DNA from 2 places in the Streptomyces sp. NPDC002851 genome. Region 2 is predicted to be linked to the other one. Evidence: riboswitches for the same ligand, from Rfam matches in the RefSeq annotation. Region 2 holds a riboswitch; the other holds the start of a gene.
What was found. Region 2 has a riboswitch for ZMP and ZTP ahead of ACWD10_RS00985 (glycine hydroxymethyltransferase). Riboswitches for the same ligand answer to the same signal wherever they lie in the genome.
Positions count from the first base shown of each region.

Region 1: another riboswitch for ZMP and ZTP. It lies ahead of ACWD10_RS03815 (bifunctional 5,10-methylenetetrahydrofolate dehydrogenase/5,10-methenyltetrahydrofolate cyclohydrolase); the one in region 2 lies ahead of ACWD10_RS00985 (glycine hydroxymethyltransferase).

Region 1 covers NZ_JBSFUT010000003.1:61,019-70,583, forward strand. The annotation lists gene ACWD10_RS03795 (polysaccharide lyase 8 family protein) at 1-1,542, opposite strand, end outside; gene ACWD10_RS03800 (glycine/sarcosine N-methyltransferase) at 1,775-3,433, opposite strand; gene ACWD10_RS03805 (FAD-dependent oxidoreductase) at 3,756-5,093, shown strand; gene ACWD10_RS03810 (TetR/AcrR family transcriptional regulator) at 5,132-5,752, opposite strand; gene ACWD10_RS03815 (bifunctional 5,10-methylenetetrahydrofolate dehydrogenase/5,10-methenyltetrahydrofolate cyclohydrolase) at 6,008-6,850, opposite strand; ZMP/ZTP riboswitch at 6,959-7,069, opposite strand; gene ACWD10_RS03820 (acyl-CoA thioesterase) at 7,235-7,657, opposite strand; gene ACWD10_RS03825 (hypothetical protein) at 7,775-8,515, opposite strand; gene rho (transcription termination factor Rho) at 8,732-9,565, opposite strand, start outside.
Region 2 covers NZ_JBSFUT010000001.1:200,109-209,673, reverse strand. The annotation lists gene trpS (tryptophan--tRNA ligase) at 1-676, opposite strand, end outside; gene ACWD10_RS00985 (glycine hydroxymethyltransferase) at 833-2,302, opposite strand; ZMP/ZTP riboswitch at 2,334-2,420, opposite strand; gene rocD (ornithine--oxo-acid transaminase) at 2,526-3,758, shown strand; gene ACWD10_RS00975 (glutathionylspermidine synthase family protein) at 3,782-4,966, opposite strand; gene ACWD10_RS00970 (hypothetical protein) at 4,977-5,288, opposite strand; gene ACWD10_RS00965 (helix-turn-helix domain-containing protein) at 5,415-6,281, shown strand; gene ACWD10_RS00960 (DUF397 domain-containing protein) at 6,278-6,511, shown strand; gene pdxR (MocR-like pyridoxine biosynthesis transcription factor PdxR) at 6,491-7,903, opposite strand; gene ACWD10_RS00950 (carboxymuconolactone decarboxylase family protein) at 7,963-8,496, shown strand; gene ACWD10_RS00945 (carboxymuconolactone decarboxylase family protein) at 8,527-8,979, shown strand; gene ACWD10_RS00940 (isocitrate lyase/PEP mutase family protein) at 8,973-9,565, shown strand, end outside.

The DNA of each region.
Region 1 (9,565 bases), on a different contig from region 2:
GGACGCGGTGGTGCCGGGCAGCCGGTACGGGTCCACGGTGGGCCAGAAGGCGTCGCTGTACTGCCCGCCGTCGGCCGGCTCGGGGTCGGCGTCCGGGCTCCACCAGTAGAGCATTCCGGAACCGGTGTGCCAGCCGCGCACGTTCTCGCCGTTGCCGTTCTCGTAGTACGTGATCCGCTTCGACGCCATCGACAGCGAGGCCGTGAAGGACGGAGTGCGGTGCACCGCCCGGTCCATCGCCGCGAACACCTTGTGCCCGGTCGGCTCGGGCGCCGCCCGCACCGTCTCGTCCCCGAGCAGCGCCATCACCCGGGACAGCGGGGCGACGCCCAGGGTGCGCCCGGACGCGACGGGCGAGTAGCGGTCCCGCGTGAACCAGCCCTTGGCGAGCGCCCGCCAGCGCGCCGCCTCCGCCTCGCTCGCGCCCTGCGCGAGCACCAGGATCGAGCCGATGACGCCGTGCCCGCGTGCGTGGTCGTCCTGCTGGATCCTGCGTACGTCGGTGGCGGTCAGGCCCCGGCTGATCGCACGGCCCGAGACGTTGTCCATCATCAGGCCGTCGTGCAGGAACGGCGCGTACGCCGCCTCGACGGCGTCTAGGAACAACTGCCGCTGCGGATCGGTGACTTCCCAGGACGAGCCGCCGAGCAGCCCGAGCAGCTTGCCCAGACCGTCGATGAGCACGGCGCCGTACGACCCGGTGTACGGCACCCAGGTGTGCTGGATCAGCGAGCCGTCCGCGTAGAGCCCGTCGCCCTTGGTGACGTACGGGAAGACCGGCGAGATCGCGTCCCGCGCGAGCGCCACCTTCGCCGCCGTACCGTCGAGCAGGCCGCGCAGCGCGAGCACCCGGCACAGGTCGATCCGGTTGGCCCCGGTGCTGGTCCCGGTGTACTCGGCGACCTTGGAGTCCGGCACGAAGTGGTCGACCGCCCGAACCGCGGCGGATACCTGCCCGGCCGTGAGCTCCCCGCGCATCAGGATCGACACGTCGAGCAGCCGCTGCGGAGCGCCGATCTCCCAGTTGTACCAATTGCCGTACCGCTTCTGGCCCTCGTGGTACACGTCCGCGATGAGATGGTCGTACGCCGTGCGGATCGCGTCCTTGAGCGCCGCGTCCCCGGTGAGCCCGGTACCCGGCTGCCGGTAGGCCTCGGCCATCGTGCGCAGCCGCTCGTAACTCGCCTGGATCTGCTCGGAGAAGCGGTACGACTCGGGATCGGTGTCCGGCTCCGGATCGGCGTACACCGCGTCCGGCCAGGCATGCCCCGCGGCCGGGGCGAGCTCGCGCTGCCATCTGGCCGCGGTGGCGCCGAGCTCGGCGAGCTTCGACCTGAACGGCTCGACGGTGGGGCTGAAGCCCTCGCCGAGCATCAGGGCCTGCCACTTGGCCCGCAGGGTGGCGAACTCGTCGGCGGCGGGATCCTGTTGGGCGTAACCGGTTCCTGTGCCCACGTCGCCCAGGGCGAGGGAGAGCGAGAGGGCACCGATGAAACCGGAAGTGGCGAGGAAACCGCGGCGGGACCAGGGGGACGTCGTCATGAGGCGCTCCGGGAAGGGGGAGTTGGGTCGCGCTGAGGACGTTCGGTGGGCACCGGGTACGTGGACCCCGGTAGTAAGCGGTTTCTAGCATGGCGGTGTCCGAGGCTCAACACATCGGACGGAGTTGGGTGTTGAGACCGTGGGGGTTTTCGGGTGCAGACGCACGGCACCCCGGGGGCGGCAAAGGCTGCTCCCGGGGTGCCGTGCGTGGATCGGGGGATGGGGCGGTCGATCAGCCCTCCGCATTCCGTATGAAGTGGAAGATCCCCCAGGTGAGTTGGCGGGCGTTGCCGCCGTCGACCCAGTGGCCCAGGCCCTTCTTCATCTGGATGAGATAGTCGTGGCTGACCTTCCCGTTGAGGCCGCCCTCGGCCTCCTGGCGCTCGGTCTCCTCCAGGACCCGCGCGTAGTGGGCCACCAGCTGCTCACGCAGCTCCTCGAAGCCGCCGTCGACCGGCGTGAAGCCGAGCCGTGCGAGGGTGGCCGCGTAGAACCCGGGCGAACCCATGTCGTCCAGGTGGATCCGGTCGAGGATCGGCTGCAGAACCTCCTTGGGGCAGTCGTCCGTCGCCATCGGATCGGTGAAGATCAGGTGGCCGCCGGGCTTGAGGACCCGGGCCGCCTCCTCCAGGACCCGGACCCGGTTCCCGCTGTGCAGGAAGGCGTCCTGCGACCAGACGACGTCGGCGTGGCCGTCCGGGTACGGGATGTCCTCGAAGGAACCGTCCACCACCTCGATCTTTTCGGTGAGCCCGCGGGCCGCGTTCAGCTCCCGGTGCCGCCGGTTCTCCACCTCGCTCAGGTTGAGCGCGAGGACCCGGCTGCCGTACGTCTCGGCGAGATGCCGGGCCGAGCCGCCGAACCCGGAGCCCAGGTCCAACACGGTGGAGTTCTCGGTCAGTTCGAGCTTGCCCGCCATCCGCTCGACGGTGCGGCGGCTGGCGCGGGCGATGGGCTCCTGCGCCTCCTCGTAGAGCCCGATGTGGATGTCCTCGCCGCCCCAGACGGTGGCGTAGAACGTGTCCGCGTCGTTCGAGTTGTAGTAGCTGCGGGCGGTGCTCACCGCCCCGCTGTACTTGGCGTCGGCCTCCTCCTCGGTGAGGTACTCCTTCTCCGCCACATGCACGAAAAAGTCCGGCTGCTCACCGCGGTAGGTGTGCTGGAAGTCGCCGTACGTGTCGATCCGCTGGAAGCCCACCTCGGACATCAGGCGCCGCGTGTAGTCCTTGCGGAGCGGGAACATGTTGAGGTGGTACACCGAGTTGTCCGGGAACATGTACCGCATCCGGCACAGCCCCTCGTCGACGTACTCCGGCTCCACGGTGACGTCCTCACCGCAGTAGTAGTACTTGTGCTGGCTGGTGTAGCCGTCGTCCAGGATCGCGTCATAGTTGCGCTGATCCAGGACGAGGATGCCGTCGTGCTTGAGCATCGCGTAGAACTCGGCCAGGGCCTTACGGCGGTCACGCTCCGAGAACAGGTGCGTGAAGGAGTTGCCCAGGCAGACGATCGCGTCGTACTCGCCGTGGACATCGCGGTTGAGGTAGCGCCAGTCGGCCTGGACCACCCGCATGATGTGGCCGCCGCGCGCCATGCCGTTGGCGAACGCCATCGACAGCATGTCGGCACTGCCGTCGGCACTCACGGTCTCGAACCCGGCGGCGAGCAGCCGCACGGAGTGGAAGCCGGTCCCGGTCGCGACGTCGAGGACGCTCTTCACGCCTCGCTTCCGCAACAGGTCGATGAAGAAGTTGCCCTCGCTCTCTGCTCGCTTCTCCCAATCGATGAGGCCGTCCCACTTCTCCACGAAGCTGGGGACGTACTCCTCGGTGTAGTGACCGGTTTCGCGCACCTCTACGGGGTTGTCTCCGAACTGTTGGGCCGATTGCACGGTGATGAGAAACCCTTCAATTGTGGGGATTCACGCTCTGGCACGGCGGCCCGGGACGGCACAGCCTCAGGGGCGTCGCGGACCGCACGGGTTCTACGCATCGCTATCCCGGATCGGCGGATCCATTCCCTCAACTTTCGTATACAGCCAGATCGTTCATGCGCAGAGCAGCTCTGGCCAGCGGGTTTCGGCTGCGAAGAAAGTTCTTGCCGGGAGGGGGTCGGGGGAGCGGGGTGACGGAGGTCTGACCGATCGGTTAGATTGCTGACCGAGTGGTCAGGGCGGGGTGTGGCGGGGTGTGTGACGGGGAGGCGGCGACGTGATGACCGATGTGAGGAGCCTTGGTGACGGCGGTGACGGCGGTGACGGCCGTGACAGTGGTGACGGCGGTGACAGCGGTCGCCGCGTGAGCGGCCGTACGAGCTGCTGTGTGGTCGGCGGCGGACCGGCCGGGATGATGCTCGGCCTCCTCCTGGCCCGCGCGGGCATCCGGGTCACCGTCCTGGAGAAGCACCGCGACTTCCTGCGCGACTTCCGCGGCGACACCGTCCACCCGTCGACCCTGCGGCTGCTCGACGAACTCGGCCTCGGCGAGCGGTTCGCGCGGCTGCCCGCGCGCCGCCTGGAACAGATGCGGATGAGGATCGGCGCGACGACGGTCACCATGGCCGATTTCCGCCGCATGCCGGGCCGGATCCGGCACAAATACATCGCGATGGTCCCGCAGTGGGACTTCCTCAACCTCCTTGCCGAAGCCGCGGCCGAGGAACCGACGTTCACGCTGCGGATGGGCACGGCGGTAACGGGCCTGCGCACGGAGTCCGACGGCCGCGTGACCGGAGTGACGTACGAGACCGAGGACGGCACCCGAGGCGAGTTGGCCGCGGACCTCACGGTCGGCTGCGACGGCCGGGACTCGGTGGTCGCCCGCGCGGCCGGGCTGCGCCAGGACCGCTACGAGGTGCCGATGGACGTCTGGCAGGTCCGGGTGCCCGCGCACGACCTGGACACGGAGAAGGAGGGGCGGGTCTTCGCCGTGTTCGGCGCGGGCCAGGTGGCGGTGACCATGGACCGCGGCGACTACTACCAGGCGGCGTACCTGATCAAGAAGGGCACGGACGCGGCCCTTCGCGCCCATGACGTCTCCTGGCTGCGCGACCGCCTGGCCGAACTCTTCGGCTGGGACGCCCGGATGACGTCCGCGATCCGCTCCTGGGCCGACGTCAAGCTCCTCGAGGTGACCATGGGCCGACTGCCCCGCTGGTACGCCGACGGCCTGCTGTGCATCGGCGACGCGGCCCACACCATGTCGCCCGTCGGCGGCGTCGGGGTGAACCTCGCGGTGCAGGACGCGGTGGCGACGGCCCGCATCCTGGCCCCCGCACTGCGCCGGGGCCGCGCCCCGGAGTCGGCCCTCTCCCGAGTCCAGAACCGCCGCACCTTCCCGACGACGCTCACCCAACGCTCCCAACTGACCGAACACGAACTCCTGCTACGCCCCGCCCTGGAGGGCAGCCTCGGCTCCGACTCCCTGCCGCTTCCCTTCCGCTTGCTGCGGGACTGTCCGCCGCTGAGGGGTCTTACGGCGTACGTGGGTGGGGTGGGGGTACGGCCGGAACGGGCACCGGGGTTCGCGAAAATCAGCCCCTCCGGCGTTTGAGGAGCGGGGGGGGGGGCGGCCGGGGCGGACCCAGCGGCTCAGCGCAGCGCAATCGCCCGAACAGTAAACGCTTCCAACTCCTCAGCCGCAGCGTCCAGATCAAGCTCAGGATGCGCAAGCCACTGCGCGATCACCCCATCGATCGCCCCACCAATGGCCAACGCCACCACCGCCGGATCGAACGACCGCAACCGCCCCGCCCGCTGCCCCTCCGCGAGCAACTCGGCAAGCCCTTGCCACCGCCCCGCCGTGTCATGCCCTCCGGGCGCCTTCAGCCGCGTACCCCCGGCGTCGTCGAGAAGCATCTCGGTGATCACGCGCACATGCCGCCGGTTCTCCTGCTGATATCCGACCATCGCGCGCACATACGCGACCACCGCGGCCAGCGGATCATCGGACGCGGCCTCGACCCGCTCCCGCACATGGGCCATGAACCGCTCGATGACATGGTCGAAAGTCGCCCGCGTCAGCCGGTCCTTGGACGAGAAGTGGTACAGGACCGCGGCCTTGGACAGCCCGGCCCGCTCGGCGATGGCGGCGAGGGAGGTCGCGGGGTAACCCCGCGTCGAGATCAGGTCGATGGTGCACTCGATGAGCTGCTCCCGGCGCGCCCGCTCCGTGAACGTAGGCTCCGCGGCGCCTGCCCGGCGGGAAGTCACCGTGCTCCCACCTCTCTTCCTGCCATCTCCTGCCAGGCCCGGTACGCCCCCGGCCCGGCCCCGACCGTACACCGCGCCCTGACCAGCACGGCAACGGGGAGCCGGGGTCCGGGGCGTACCCGACAAGCCTGGGACCAGGGCTAGGGTCAGGGCGAGGGCGAGGGCGAGGGCGAGGGCGAGGGCCAGGGCCAGGGCCAGGGCGAGAGCCAAGGCCAATAAGGTCAGGGCCAGGGCCAGGGTCGGCCCGCCCGAGGCTCAGACGGAGGCAGCCGCCCCCGCCTGCCGCTCCGCCGCATCCAACGTCTGCTCAAGAAGTACGGCGATGGTCATCGGCCCCACCCCACCGGGCACCGGCGTGATCAGGCTCGCCCGCGCCGCGGCCGCCTCGAACTCCACGTCGCCGACATTGCCCGGGTTGGACCCGGCGTCGATCACCACGGCACCCGGCTTGATGTCCTCGCCCCGGATGAACTCCGGCTTCCCCACGGCAGCGACGACGATGTCCGCCTCCCGCACGATCTCGGAAAGCCCGACCGTGCGCGAGTGGCAGTACGTCACCGTCGCGTCCCGGGCGAGCAGCATCATCCCGACCGGCCGGCCGAGGATGGGGCTGCGGCCCACGACCACCGCGCGCTTCCCGGTCGGGTCCACGTCGTACGCGTCGAGCAGCCGCATGATGCCGCCCGGCGTGCAGGAGGCGAAGCCGGGCAGCGCGAAGCCCATGGCCGCGAAGGACCGCATGGTCACGCCGTCCACGTCCTTCTCCGGCGCGATGGCCTCGAACGCGGCCCGCTCGTCGATGTGCGCGCCGACCGGGTGCTGCAGCAGGATGCCGTGCACCTCGGGGTCCCGGGACAGCTCGGTCAGCGTGGCGACGAGCTGCTCCGTGGTCGTCTCGGCGGGCAGCGGCGCGTGCCGGGAGAGGATCCCGGCCTTCGCGCAGCGGTTCCGCTTCATCCGGACGTACGTCACCGACGCCGGGTCCTCGCCGACGAGCACGGTCGCCAGGCAGGGGGTGGTGCCGGTGCGTTCGGTGAGGGCGGCGGCGCGGGCGGCGGTGCGCTCCACGATCCCGCGGGCGACGGCGGCGCCGTCCATCAGTCGGGCGGTGTCGGCGGTGGCCTGGGCGTCGGCGGCGGTCTGGGCGTCGGTGGAGTGGGTGGAGTGTGCGGCGTGAGCCATGGGCTGCTCCTGGGTCGTATCGATACGGATCGCCCAGGCGCGCGGCAGCGACGACGGAACCGACGCGAGAACGCCGCAATCCGTCGGGCCGCTCCCCGGTGGTGCTCCACCTCAACGCCAGTCACGGCCAACTCCAGGGTAGGCCAGCCCTCGCCGTGACGGGCGCGTACCCCGCAACACCCGAGAACGCCTGGGTGCCTCGTAACGCCCGAGAACGATTGGGCGCCCCGTAACGCCGAGAAAGCCTGGTACCCCGTAACGCCGAGAACGCCCGGGTGCCCCGCAACGTGCGAGTACCCCTCAGAGCCCGAGCACCGCCGGGTCCGTGGCCAGGGCCCGGAAGTACTCCTGCGGCGCGGCCACCAGCTTGCGGGCCTCGAGGTCGAGCAGGCCGCCCAGGCCGGAGATCTCCGCGGCGACCGTGCCGTCCGCCTTGCGTATCCACTGCTCGACCCGGAACGTCTTGCCCTCGCCCCACTCGAACGCGCAGGACACCTCCACCTCGTCGCCCGCCCGCAGCTCGCGCCGGTAGCGGATGGTGGTCTCCAGGGCGACGGGCCCGACGCCCTTGCCGATCAGGTTCTGCTGCTGAATCCCGGCCGCCTGAAGGATCGACCAGCGCGCGTGCTCCCCGTACTGGAGATACACGGCCTGATTGAGGTGGCCCTGGATATCGGTCTCATAGCCGCGGACGGTCACGGGCACGGCGAACGGTTCGGTCACGGTCAGGTTCTCCTTCGCAACGTTTCGATGGTGCGGCTTCCGTCTCCAACGGCCGCGTACAGCATGGCAGTACGAGTTGATCAGGGGGCGGGCCCGAGCCGAGGAGTGGCCCATGCGTCAGACCCGGCGCGGTGACGCGAGCAGCAGCCGCGCACCCCCGCGCTCCGTATGCCTGCTGACCTGCCACCCGGCCCGCTCGAGGGCGAGGGCACAGCCGTCGAGCCCCATGTCGGTGTCGGATGCCGCGTCATCGCCGGGCGCCGAGGCACGTTCCGACGCCGGGACGCCGCCCTCGGGCCCGGCGCCGCCGGATATCCACCGCACCCCGACCGCGTCCGGCTGCGGCGTGCCCGCGACGCGATACCCGCCACGGCCCGCACCTGCCCCTGCGCCCGGACCTGCCCCTGCGCCCGCCCCCGCGGGGCGGCAGCCCGCCGCCTCGAGGGCGAGTGCGGCGGCCGGCACGAGGTGGGCGTGCTCCCAGGCGCAGGGGCGGTCGGTGGCGCCTGCGGGGTTCGTCAGGCGCCGCATCTCCAGGAGCCCCTCCCAGGCGCTGTGTACCTCCCGTTCCCGGCCGGGTCCGGGCACCGGATCCGTGCCGTTCCCGGTACGGGCGGCGAACACGCCCGGCGCCGCGTCGCTCGCGGGGGCGGCGGGCGGAGGCGTATCGGCGAGCAGTTCCTCGCGCAGCCGGTGCCCCGCGGGCGTCAGGAAGAAGTCATGCGGCGGCCGTGAGTGGCGGAAGGCAAGCCCTCGCCGCACCAGGGCCGCCAACTGTCCCTCCGGCCCCACGAGCCGCCCCGTCACAGCCTCGGCACCCGCCACGATGCGCCGCTGACCGGCACTCGCTCCCCGCACGGGACCACCTCCTCACCCGTCTTCCCCCGCGACATCCATACTGCCGCGCACCACTGACAACGGCCGGGGACCGCAGGTCACGGCCCCCGCACCAGCCCCACGGGGTACCCGCCCGCGGATCAGACCAGCGGATCAGGTCAGCGGATGGAGGAAGGGACGGGGCAAGGGATGGGGGCAGGCGGATGAGGGCAGGCGGATGAGGGCAAGCGGCTCCGATCAGCCCGAGTGATCCCCGCTGTCGGTCGGAAAGGTCCCCCGTACGTCCCGCAGAAAGGCCGCGTTGTCCGGGGTCCGAAGGAGCCGTTCGAGCAGCGTCTCCAGGGCGGCAGGCCCGCCGCCCCGGGCGTCGAGGGCACGCCGCAACCCGTGCACCGCACGCAACTCGCCCTCTGGAACCAGCAGTTCCGAGCGGCGTGTGCCGGACCGGGCGATGTCGATCGCGGGGAAGACCCGCCGGTCGGCGAGCGAACGGTCGAGCCGCAGCTCCATGTTCCCGGTGCTCTTGAGCTCCTCGAAGAAGTACTCGTCGGCCCGCGACCCGGTGTCGACCAGAGCGGTCGCCAGAATGGTCAGCGATCCGCCCTCCTCGGCGAGCCGCGCGGCCCCGAAAAGCCGCTTCGGACCGATCAGGGCACCGGCGTCGACGCCGCCGGAGAGCGTACGGCCGCCGCTGGCCGCGGCGTTGTTGTGCGCCCGGCACAGGCGGGTCAGCGAGTCGAGCAGCAGCACCACGTCCTGCCCCTGCTCCACGAGCCGCTTGGCGCGCTCGACCGCGAGCTCGGCGAGCGTGATGTGCTCCTTGGCGGGCCGGTCGAAGGTCGAGGCGAGCACCTCGCCGCGCACCGAGCGCCGCATGTCGGTGACTTCCTCGGGCCGTTCGTCGAGCAGCAGGACCATGAGGTGGCACTCGGGGTGATGCGCGGCCACGGCAGCGGCGATCCGCTGTAGCAGCACGGTCTTCCCGGCCTTGGGCGGCGCGACGAGCAACCCACGCTGCCCCTTGCCGACCGGCGCGAACAGGTCGAGGAGCCGGGTGGCCGCCCCGGCCGA
Region 2 (9,565 bases):
CCTTCTTGGCGGTGGCCTTCGGCTCGTCGAGCAGGTTGATCAGGCCCTTGGGCGTGGAGGCCGACTTGCTCATCTTGATCGACGGGTCCTGGAGGTCGTAGATCTTCGCGACCTCCTTGAGGATGTGCGGCTTCGGGACCGTGAAGGTCTGGCCGAACCGGCCGTTGAAACGCTCGGCCAGGTCGCGGGTGAGCTCGACGTGCTGCCGCTGGTCCTCGCCGACCGGGACCTCGTTGGCCTGGTACAGGAGGATGTCGGCGACCTGGAGGATCGGGTACGTGAACAGGCCGACGGAGGCGCGGTCGGCGCCCTGCTTGCTGGACTTGTCCTTGAACTGCGTCATGCGGGACGCCTCGCCGAAGCCGGTGAGGCAGTTCATCAGCCAGGCGAGCTGGGCGTGCTCGGGCACATGGCTCTGCACGAAGAGCGTGCACCGCTCCGGGTCGAGCCCGGCGGCGAGCAGCTGCGCGGCGGCGAGCCGGGTGTTGGCCCGCAGCTCAGCGGGGTCCTGCGGCACGGTGATCGCGTGCAGGTCCACGACCATGTAGAAGGCGTCGTGGGTCTCTTGCAGCGCGACCCATTGGCGAACGGCGCCGAGGTAGTTGCCGAGGTGGAAAGAGCCTGCGGTGGGCTGGATCCCGGAGAGCACACGAGGTCGGTTGGCCATGGGGCCCATTGTCTCAGGTGTCGGGGACAGCTCCGGACGGGCTCAATATTGAGCCCGTCCGGCGATTGAGGAACGGGGGTGCAGGGGGCAGAGCCCCCTGCTTACGGGAAGGGGCGGGGCTGGGGAAGAAAGCCCGCCCCGCCCACCCGCAGGGATCAGCTGAGGTCAGCTGAGGTCAATCCCGGGGTACAGGGGGAACCCCTGCAGCAGGTCGGAGGCCCGGCGGGCGACGTCGTCCGACGTCTTCTCGTCCAGCACGTGCTGGGCCTTGGAGACCGCCCCCTTGCTCGTCGTCCCCTGCTTCGTCGCCGAGAGCACCGTGTCGATCAGCCCCGCGATCTCGTCCATCTCCGCCGTACCGAGCCCCCGAGTCGTCAGCGCGGGCGTACCGATCCGGATACCGGACGTGTACCAGGCACCATTCGGGTCGGCCGGGATCGCGTTCCGGTTCGTGACCACGCCGGAGGCGAGCAGCGCGGCCTCGGCCTGGCGACCCGTGAGGCCGTAGGACGAAGCCACGTCGATCAGGTTCAGGTGGTTGTCGCTGCCGCCGGACACCAGCGTCGCGCCGCGCCGCGTCAGGCCCTCGGCCAGGGCCCGCGAGTTGTCCACGACCCGCTGCGCGTAGTCCCGGAACGCGGGCTGCCGGGCCTCGGCGAGCGCCACCGCCTTCGCGCCCATGACATGGCCGAGCGGCCCGCCGAGCACCATCGGACAGCCGCGGTCGACCTGGTCCTTGAGCGTCTCGTCACACAGCACGAGCCCACCACGCGGGCCGCGCAGCGACTTGTGTGTGGTGGTCGTCACGATCTGCGCGTGCGGCACCGGGTCGAAGTCGCCGGTGAGCACCTTGCCCGCGACGAGGCCCGCGAAGTGCGCCATGTCGACCATCAGGGTCGCGCCCACCTCGTCGGCGATCTCCCGCATGATCCGGAAGTTCACCAGGCGCGGGTACGCCGAGTAGCCCGCCACGATCACCAGCGGCTTGAACTCGCGGGCCTGGACGCGCAGCGCCTCGTAGTCGACGAGCCCGGTGGCCGGGTCGGTGCCGTAGCTGCGCTGGTCGAACATCTTGCCCGAGATGTTCGGCCGGAAGCCGTGCGTGAGGTGACCACCCGCGTCCAGGGACATGCCGAGCATCCGCTGGTTACCGAGGTCGTGGCGGAGCTGCGCCCAGTCGGCCTCGGTCAGGTCGTTGACCTGGCGGGCACCGGCCTTCTCCAGGGCGGGCGCCTCGACCCGCTGGGCGAGTACGGCCCAGAACGCGACCAGGTTGGCGTCGATACCGGAGTGCGGCTGCACATAAGCGTGCCGCGCGCCGAAGAGCTCGCGGGCGTGCTCGGCGGCGACGGACTCGACGGTGTCGATGTTGCGGCAGCCTGCGTAGAAGCGGCGGCCGATGGTGCCCTCGGCGTACTTGTCGCTCATCCAGTTGCCCATGGCGAGCAGCGTGGCCGGGGACGCGTAGTTCTCGGAGGCGATCAGCTTGAGCATCTCGCGCTGGTCCGCGAGCTCCTGGCCGATGGCGTCCGCGACGCGGGGCTCGACGGCGCGGATCACATCGAGGGCGTTACGGAAGGCGGTGTTCGCGGCGGCGGAAGCGGACGTCGGGTTGGCGGGAGTGGGCTCGGACAAGGCAGGGACCTCCGGACGAGTTCGTCATTCTCGGTACGGCCCAGGCGCACGGCACACAGTTCACGGACCGCTCCCCGATGGTTGCCCCCATCTCAGCGCGCCAGTCACGGCCCTGCGGTCACCTTACCCGCGCGCGTCGGGCCGGGTTTCTTCGTCCGGCATACGAGCGACGATAGAAAAGGGCACCACCCAAGCCCCAAGCCGCAGGACGATCGGAGAACCCGTGACTCGTACGGAAAAGACGGAGACGGACAACACGGAGACGGCCCGCGCCATCGCCTCCGCCGAGGCGCACAGCGCGCACAACTACCACCCGCTGCCCGTCGTCGTGGCCACCGCCGAGGGCGCCTGGATGACGGACGTCGAGGGGCGCCGCTACCTCGACATGCTCGCCGGGTACTCGGCGCTCAACTTCGGGCACGGCAACCGCCGTCTCCTCGACGCCGCCCGGGCGCAGCTCGACCGGGTGACGCTGACCTCGCGGGCCTTCCACCACGACCGGTTCGCGGACTTCTGTACGCAGCTCGCCGAGCTGTGCGGCATGGACATGGTCCTGCCGATGAACACCGGCGCGGAGGCCGTGGAGACCGCCGTGAAGACCGCCCGCAAGTGGGGCTACCGGGTCAAGGGCGTGCCCGACGGGCGGGCGAAGATCGTGGTCGCGGAGAACAACTTCCACGGGCGTACGACGACGATCGTCAGCTTCTCCACGGACGAGGAGGCCCGCGCGGACTACGGCCCGTACACGCCGGGCTTCGAGATCGTGCCGTACGGCGACCTGGACGCGATGCGGGCCGCGGTCGACGAGGACACCGTGGCGGTGCTCCTGGAGCCGATCCAGGGCGAGGCCGGGGTGCTCGTGCCGCCGGCCGGGTATCTGTCCGGGGTGCGGGAGCTGACCCGCGAGCGGAACGTGCTGTTCATGGCGGACGAGATCCAGTCCGGGCTCGGCCGTACCGGGAAGACCTTCGCGTGCGAGCACGAGGGCGTCGTCCCGGACGTGTACGTGCTCGGCAAGGCCCTCGGCGGCGGCGTCGTACCGGTCTCGGCCGTGGTGGCGTCGAACGACGTCCTCGGCATCTACCGGCCGGGTGAGCACGGCTCGACGTTCGGCGGCAACCCGCTCGCCTGCGCCGTCGGCCTCGAAGTGATCGCGATGCTGCGGACCGGCGAATTCCAGCAGCGGGCCACGGAGTTGGGCGAGCATCTCCACCGCGAGCTCGGGCTGCTCACCGGCGGTGGCGCGGTCCGTGAGGTGCGCGGCCGCGGCCTGTGGGCGGGCGTCGACATCGACCCGTCGTACGGCACCGGCCGGGAGATCTCCGAGAAGCTGATGGACCGGGGCGTGCTCGTGAAGGACACGCACGGCTCGACGATCCGGATCGCGCCGCCGCTGGTGATCAGCAAGGAGGACCTGGACTGGGGTCTCGATCAGCTGCGCGCCGTACTCAGCTGATCGCCGTACTCAGCTGATCGCGGTTACAGGATCACGTGGGGCAGGAAGCGGGCGTACCCGTCCGTGACCAGGCCCGACGACTCACGGATACCGAGCCCCGCCGCCTCGTCCTCGACGACCCACGCACCGAGCACCACACGGTTGCCGTCGAAGTCGGGCAGCGGGGCCAACTCCTGGTAGCAGCAGGCTTCTTCGGGCACCGCCACCGGGGAGCCCGGCTCGTGCACGGTGACGCCCGCACCCTCGCGGCCGAGCAGCGGCTTGGCGACGTACCCCGTGGTGTGCGCGAGCTCGCGCGGCCCGTCGACGTAGGCGGGCAGCAGGTTCGGGTGGCCCGGGTAGAGATCCCAGAGGATCGCGAGCAGCGCCTTGTTGGAGAGCAGCATCTTCCAGGCGGGCTCGATCCAGAGCGTGGAGCCGGTACCGCCGCCGTTGTCCAGGGTGTCGAGGACGTGCGGCCCGAAGGCATCCGTCGCCAGCCACTCCCACGGATAGAGCTTGAAACAGCTGCGGATGAACCGGAGTTGCTCGTCCACGAAGCGGCCGGTGAGCCGGTCCCAGCCGATGTCCTCGACCGCGATCGCCTCGGTGTCGAGCCCGGCCTGCTCGGCGGTCTCGCGCAGATACGCCACCGTCATCAGGTCCTCGCCGAGCTCGTCGCCCGCCGAGTGCGCGAAGTACAGCGGGGAGCCCGGGGGCAGCAGCGCGGCCTGCTTCTTCCAGGCGTCGATCAGGCGCTCGTGCAGCGAGTTCCACTGGTCGGCGCCGGGGAAGCGCTCCTCCATCCAGAACCACTGGGGTCCGGCGGCCTCGATCAGCGAGGTCGGCGTATCGGCGTTGTACTCCAGGAGCTTGGCCGGTCCGCTCCCGTCGTACCGCAGGTCGAACCGGCCGTAGACGGACGGCAGTTCGGCCCGCCGCCGCCACGACTCGGCGACGAGCGCGGCGAGCCGGGGGTCGGTGATGCCGAGCTCGGCGAAGCGGTCGCGCTCGACGATGTGCGCGGCTGCCGCCAGGCACATGGCGTGCAGCTCCTCGACGACCTCTTCGAGCGCCTCGACCTCGGGCAGCGAGAAGACGTAGTACGCGGACTCGTCCCAGTACGGGCGCAGACTGCCGTCCGGGAAGCGGGTCAGCGGGTAGATGCAGCCCTGCTCCTCGACGGTCTGCTGCCAGCCGGGGCGGGGCTCGATGGTGCGGCGTTCCATGACGAGCCGGTCAGCCTCCGGAGGAGCCGGAGCAGCCGAAACCGCCCCTGCTGACATCCGACTTGTTGAAGCTGCCGCCCTCGACCTTGCCGTTCTTGGAGCTGCCGCCGTAGTAGTACGAGCCGCTGCCACTGCGGCTCTTGCACTCGTACTTGGGCAGCTGCCTCCCGCTGACCGGGTCCGCACAGCGCTTGTCCGGCTCGGAGCCGCAGGCGCTGAGGGCGGCGGCGAGCACGCCCATGCCGCCGAGGATGACGGTGCTGGAGCGGAGCCGCCGGGGCTTCTGCGCGTGTGGCTGGATTTGAGCTTGCTTCTCTGTCATGTGCACTCCCCGTTGATCGGCTGCGGAGAAGGGTACTTTCGCGGTTCGGGGAACTTTCGGAGGGGTCTCGTACGTACGCTAAGTAGTCACGGAACGTGCAAGCAGAGTGACCGGGGGTGGTGGGGCGTGAGCAACGAGATCGACAACGGCCCTGCGGACGAGGCCAGTTGGGATGTCGCGACGGACGACGAGGTCGCGATGGATCTGGCGGAGGCCGTGGGGCGGCAGATCAAGTCGTGGCGCGAGGAACGGCAGCTGCGCATCGCGGACTTCGCGAAGGCGATGGGGTACGGGGAAGACCTCATCCGCAAGGTGGAGCGGGGAGCACGGATTCCGACGCCGGAGTGCCTGGACCTGGCGGACCAAGTGCTGGACGCCCACGGACACATCAAGGCCCTGAAGCCGGACGCCCAGAAGGCCCGGTACCCGAAGAAGGTGCGGGACCTGGCGAAGCTGGAGCGGCGGGCGATCGGGATCGGCTCGTACAACAACTCTGTGATCGACGGGTTGTTGCAGACGCGGGAGTACGCGGAGGCAGTTATCCGCAATCGCCAACCACCCTTCCCCGAGGACGAGATCGAGCGGCGCGTGGCGGGTCGCATGGATCGCCAGGGGATCCTCGACAGTAAGAGGGGGCTGCCGGTTTTCACCTTCGTCCAGTGCGAGTCGACGCTACGACTCACCATCGGGGGCACAATGGTGATGCGTCGGCAGCTCGAACATCTGCTGGAGATGGGGCGGTTGCCGAACGTCTCCATCCAGGTCTTGCCCCTGAACAGCGAGGAGAACGCGAGCCTCGCGGGACCGTACCAGTTGCTCAAGCTCAACGACGGCACCACGGTCGCACACATGGAGGTCCAGCACCTCAGGCGACTGATCAACAATCCGCGGGAACTTCAGATCCTGGAGTACCGCTATGGCATGATCCAGGCACAGGCGCTTGACCCGATGAAATCGCTGGCCTTTATCGAGAAAGTGCGGGGACAGACATGAACCTGGAATGGTTCAAGAGCAGTTACAGCACGGACGAGGGCGCGGCCTGCGTCGAGGTGGCCTGGGCCAAGAGCAGTTACAGCACCGGAGACGGACCGGAGTGCGTTGAGGTAGCCACCACCCCCGACGCCATCCACGTCCGCGACTCCAAGAACCCCGACGGCCCACAGCTCGCCTTCGCGCCCGCCGCCTGGGACGGATTCACGCAGCTAGCCAAGCGCAGCGACTAGCGCCTCAAGCGCCCCAGGCCAAAGATGGGGCGGCGGGGTGCCGTACCCCACCACCAACCCGTCCCGCCGCGGCAACGTGGCCTCCGTATGCCGGAATTGGCCGAGCCCCACCACCGAAAGCCCCTGCCACAACGCCGCCCGGATGGCCGACTGCTCGGTCCCGTCAGGGAGTTCGAGCACCGCGTGCAGTCCGGCCGCGATGCCGGTCACGCGCACCTCCGGCACCCGTTCCGCCAGCGCCGCGACCAGCGCGTCACGCCGCCGCCGGTAGCGCAACCGTGCGGCCCGGACATGACGGTCGTACGCCCCCGAGCTCAGGAACTCCGCGAGGGTCAACTGGTCGAGCACCCCGCACGCCCAGTCCACCGCCCCCTTCGCCTCGGCCACCTCCTCCGCCAGACCGGCGGGGAGCACCAGCCAGCCGAGCCGGAGGCCGGGGGCGAGGGACTTGCTCGCGGTGCCGAGGTAGACGACCCGGTCGGGGTCGAGGCTCTGGAGCGCGCCGACGGCCTGCCGGTCGTAGCGGAACTCGCCGTCGTAGTCGTCCTCCAGGATCAGCCCGCCGGTCGACCGCGCCCACTCCACCGCCTCGGCCCGCCGCTGCGGCGACAGCGGGGTGCCGGTGGGGAACTGGTGGGCGGGCGTGAGCAGCACCGCACCAGGATTCAGGGCACCCAACTCGGCCGTGCGCGTACCGAGTTCGTCGAGGGAGAGCGGCGGGATGCGCAGCCCCGCCTCGGTGAGCCGTTCCCAGTACGGGGCCATGCCGTACGGCTCGACGGCCACGTCCCGGACGCCGCGGCGCCGCAGCACCGTCGCGAGCAGCATCAGGCCGTGCACGAACCCGGAGCAGACCACGATCCGGTCCGGCTCCGCGTACACGCCACGGGAGCGGGCCACGTACCCGGCGAGCGCGGTGCGCAGCTCGATCCGGCCGCGCGGGTCGCCGAAGCCGAACGCGTCGTGCGGCGCGGCGGCGAGGGCACGGCGGGCGGCCTTCAGCCACGCGGTACGGGGGAAGAAGCTGAGGTCGGGGAGGCCGGGCAGCAGGCTGTACGCCGTGGAGCCCTCCGGCCGCGGCGGGCGGGGCGTCCCGGGCCGTGGCACGGTGCGCGCGGCGACGCGGGTGCCGGAGCCCTGCCGGGCGGTGAGCCAGCCCTCGGCGACGAGGTCGGCGTAGGCGTCGGCCACGGTGTTGCGGGCGATGCCCAGGTCGACGGCGAGGGTGCGGGAGGACGGAAGGCGGGTGCCGGGGGCGAGACGGCCGCCACGGACGGCCTCGCGCAGCGCGTCGGTGAGGCGTTTGCGTACGCCCTTGGACGGGCCGTCGAGGTCCAGGTGCAGGTCGACGCCGCCGCCTTCGCCACCCAAAGTGGCCCACGTTTTCGCCATAGAAGTGGACCATACCCCTGGGCGACTTCCGCCCTAGGGTCGTACGCATGACGACAACGATGAATGAAGCACCTGAAACCCCTGAAACGCCCGAAACTCCCGCGAGCGGCCAATATGCCCCCGAAATCCCCCAGCGCCTCGCCTGGGCCAAGCACGCCCCCGAGGTCTACAAGGCCATGATCCAGCTGGAGATCGCCTCCAAGAAGGGCCTCGACCCGACGCTCTTCGAGCTGGTCAAGATCCGCGCCTCGCAGCTCAACCACTGCGCGTTCTGCCTGGACATGCACACCAAGGACGCCCTGGCGGCGGGCGAGTCGGTGGAGCGGATCGTGCAGCTGAGCGCGTGGGAGGAATCGCGGCACTTCTACACGGAGAAGGAACTGGCGGCCATCGAGCTGACGGAGGCGGTCACGGTCCTGACGGACGGCTTCGTACCGGACGAGGTCTACGAGAAAGCGGCCGCGAACTTCACCGAGCCGGAACTGGCCCAACTGATCGCCGCGATCACAACGATCAACGCATGGAACCGGTTCGGCGTGACGTGCCGCCTGACGCCGGGCCACTACAAGCCGGGCCAGTTCAAGACGGCGTAACGGGTGAGCGCTGAGCAAGGAGCAGAAAGAGTGACCACCCGCACCACCACGCTGCCCCCCGAGTTCCGCGACGCGATGCGCGCGCTCAGCGCGGTCGCGAAGCGGGGCCTGGGGGATCCGGCGCTCGCCGAGCTCGTGATGATCCGCGCCTCGCAGATCAACCGTTGCGCGTTCTGCCTCGACATGCACCTCGCGCTCGCCCGCAAGAACGGCGGGCCCGGTATCGAGGGCCGCCTCGACCAGCTCAACTCCTGGGAAGAAACGGACGGTTACTACACGGAACGCGAGCGGGCCGCGCTCGCCCTGACGGAGGCGGTCACGGTCCTGACGGACGGCTTCGTACCGGACGAGGTCTACGAGAAGGCCGCCACGCACTTCACGGAACCGGAACTGGCCCACCTGGTCGCGGTGATCACGACGATCAACGGCTGGAACCGCCTGATGGTCAGCCGCCGCATCAAGCCCGGAGGCCCGGCGTGGTGAACGAAACGCCCGCGGCCGCGGCGGCCGCGGCCTTCCGCGCCCTGCACCACGACCGCACCCCCGGCGACCCGCTGATCCTCCCGGGCCCCTGGGACGCGGCCAGCGCCCGGGAGTTCGCCGAGGCGGGCTTCGAGGCGCTGGCGGTGCCGAGCGCGGGCGTGGCGGCCTCACTCGGGTACGCGGACGGGGCGACCCCGGCGGACGAGATGTTCGCGGCGGTCACCCGGATCGTGCGCGCGGTGGCGGAGTACGGCATCCCGGTCTCGGCGGACCTGGAGGACGGCTACGGCCTCCCGCCGAGGGAACTCGTGGCCCGCACCCTGGAGACGGGCGCGGTCGGCGTGAACCTCGAGGACTCGACGGAGGGAACCCTCAAAGACCCGGATCGGCAAGCCGATTGGCTGGCCGAGGTCCGGGCGGCGGCGGACGGCGCCCTGTTCCTCAACGCCCGCGTGGACACGTACGTACGAGGCATGCGGGACGAGGAAGCCCTGAACGAGACGCTCCACCGAACACGCCTCTACGTGGCGGCGGGCGCCGACGGCATCTACCCCATCCTCGCCCCACCGGACCACCTGCCCACCCT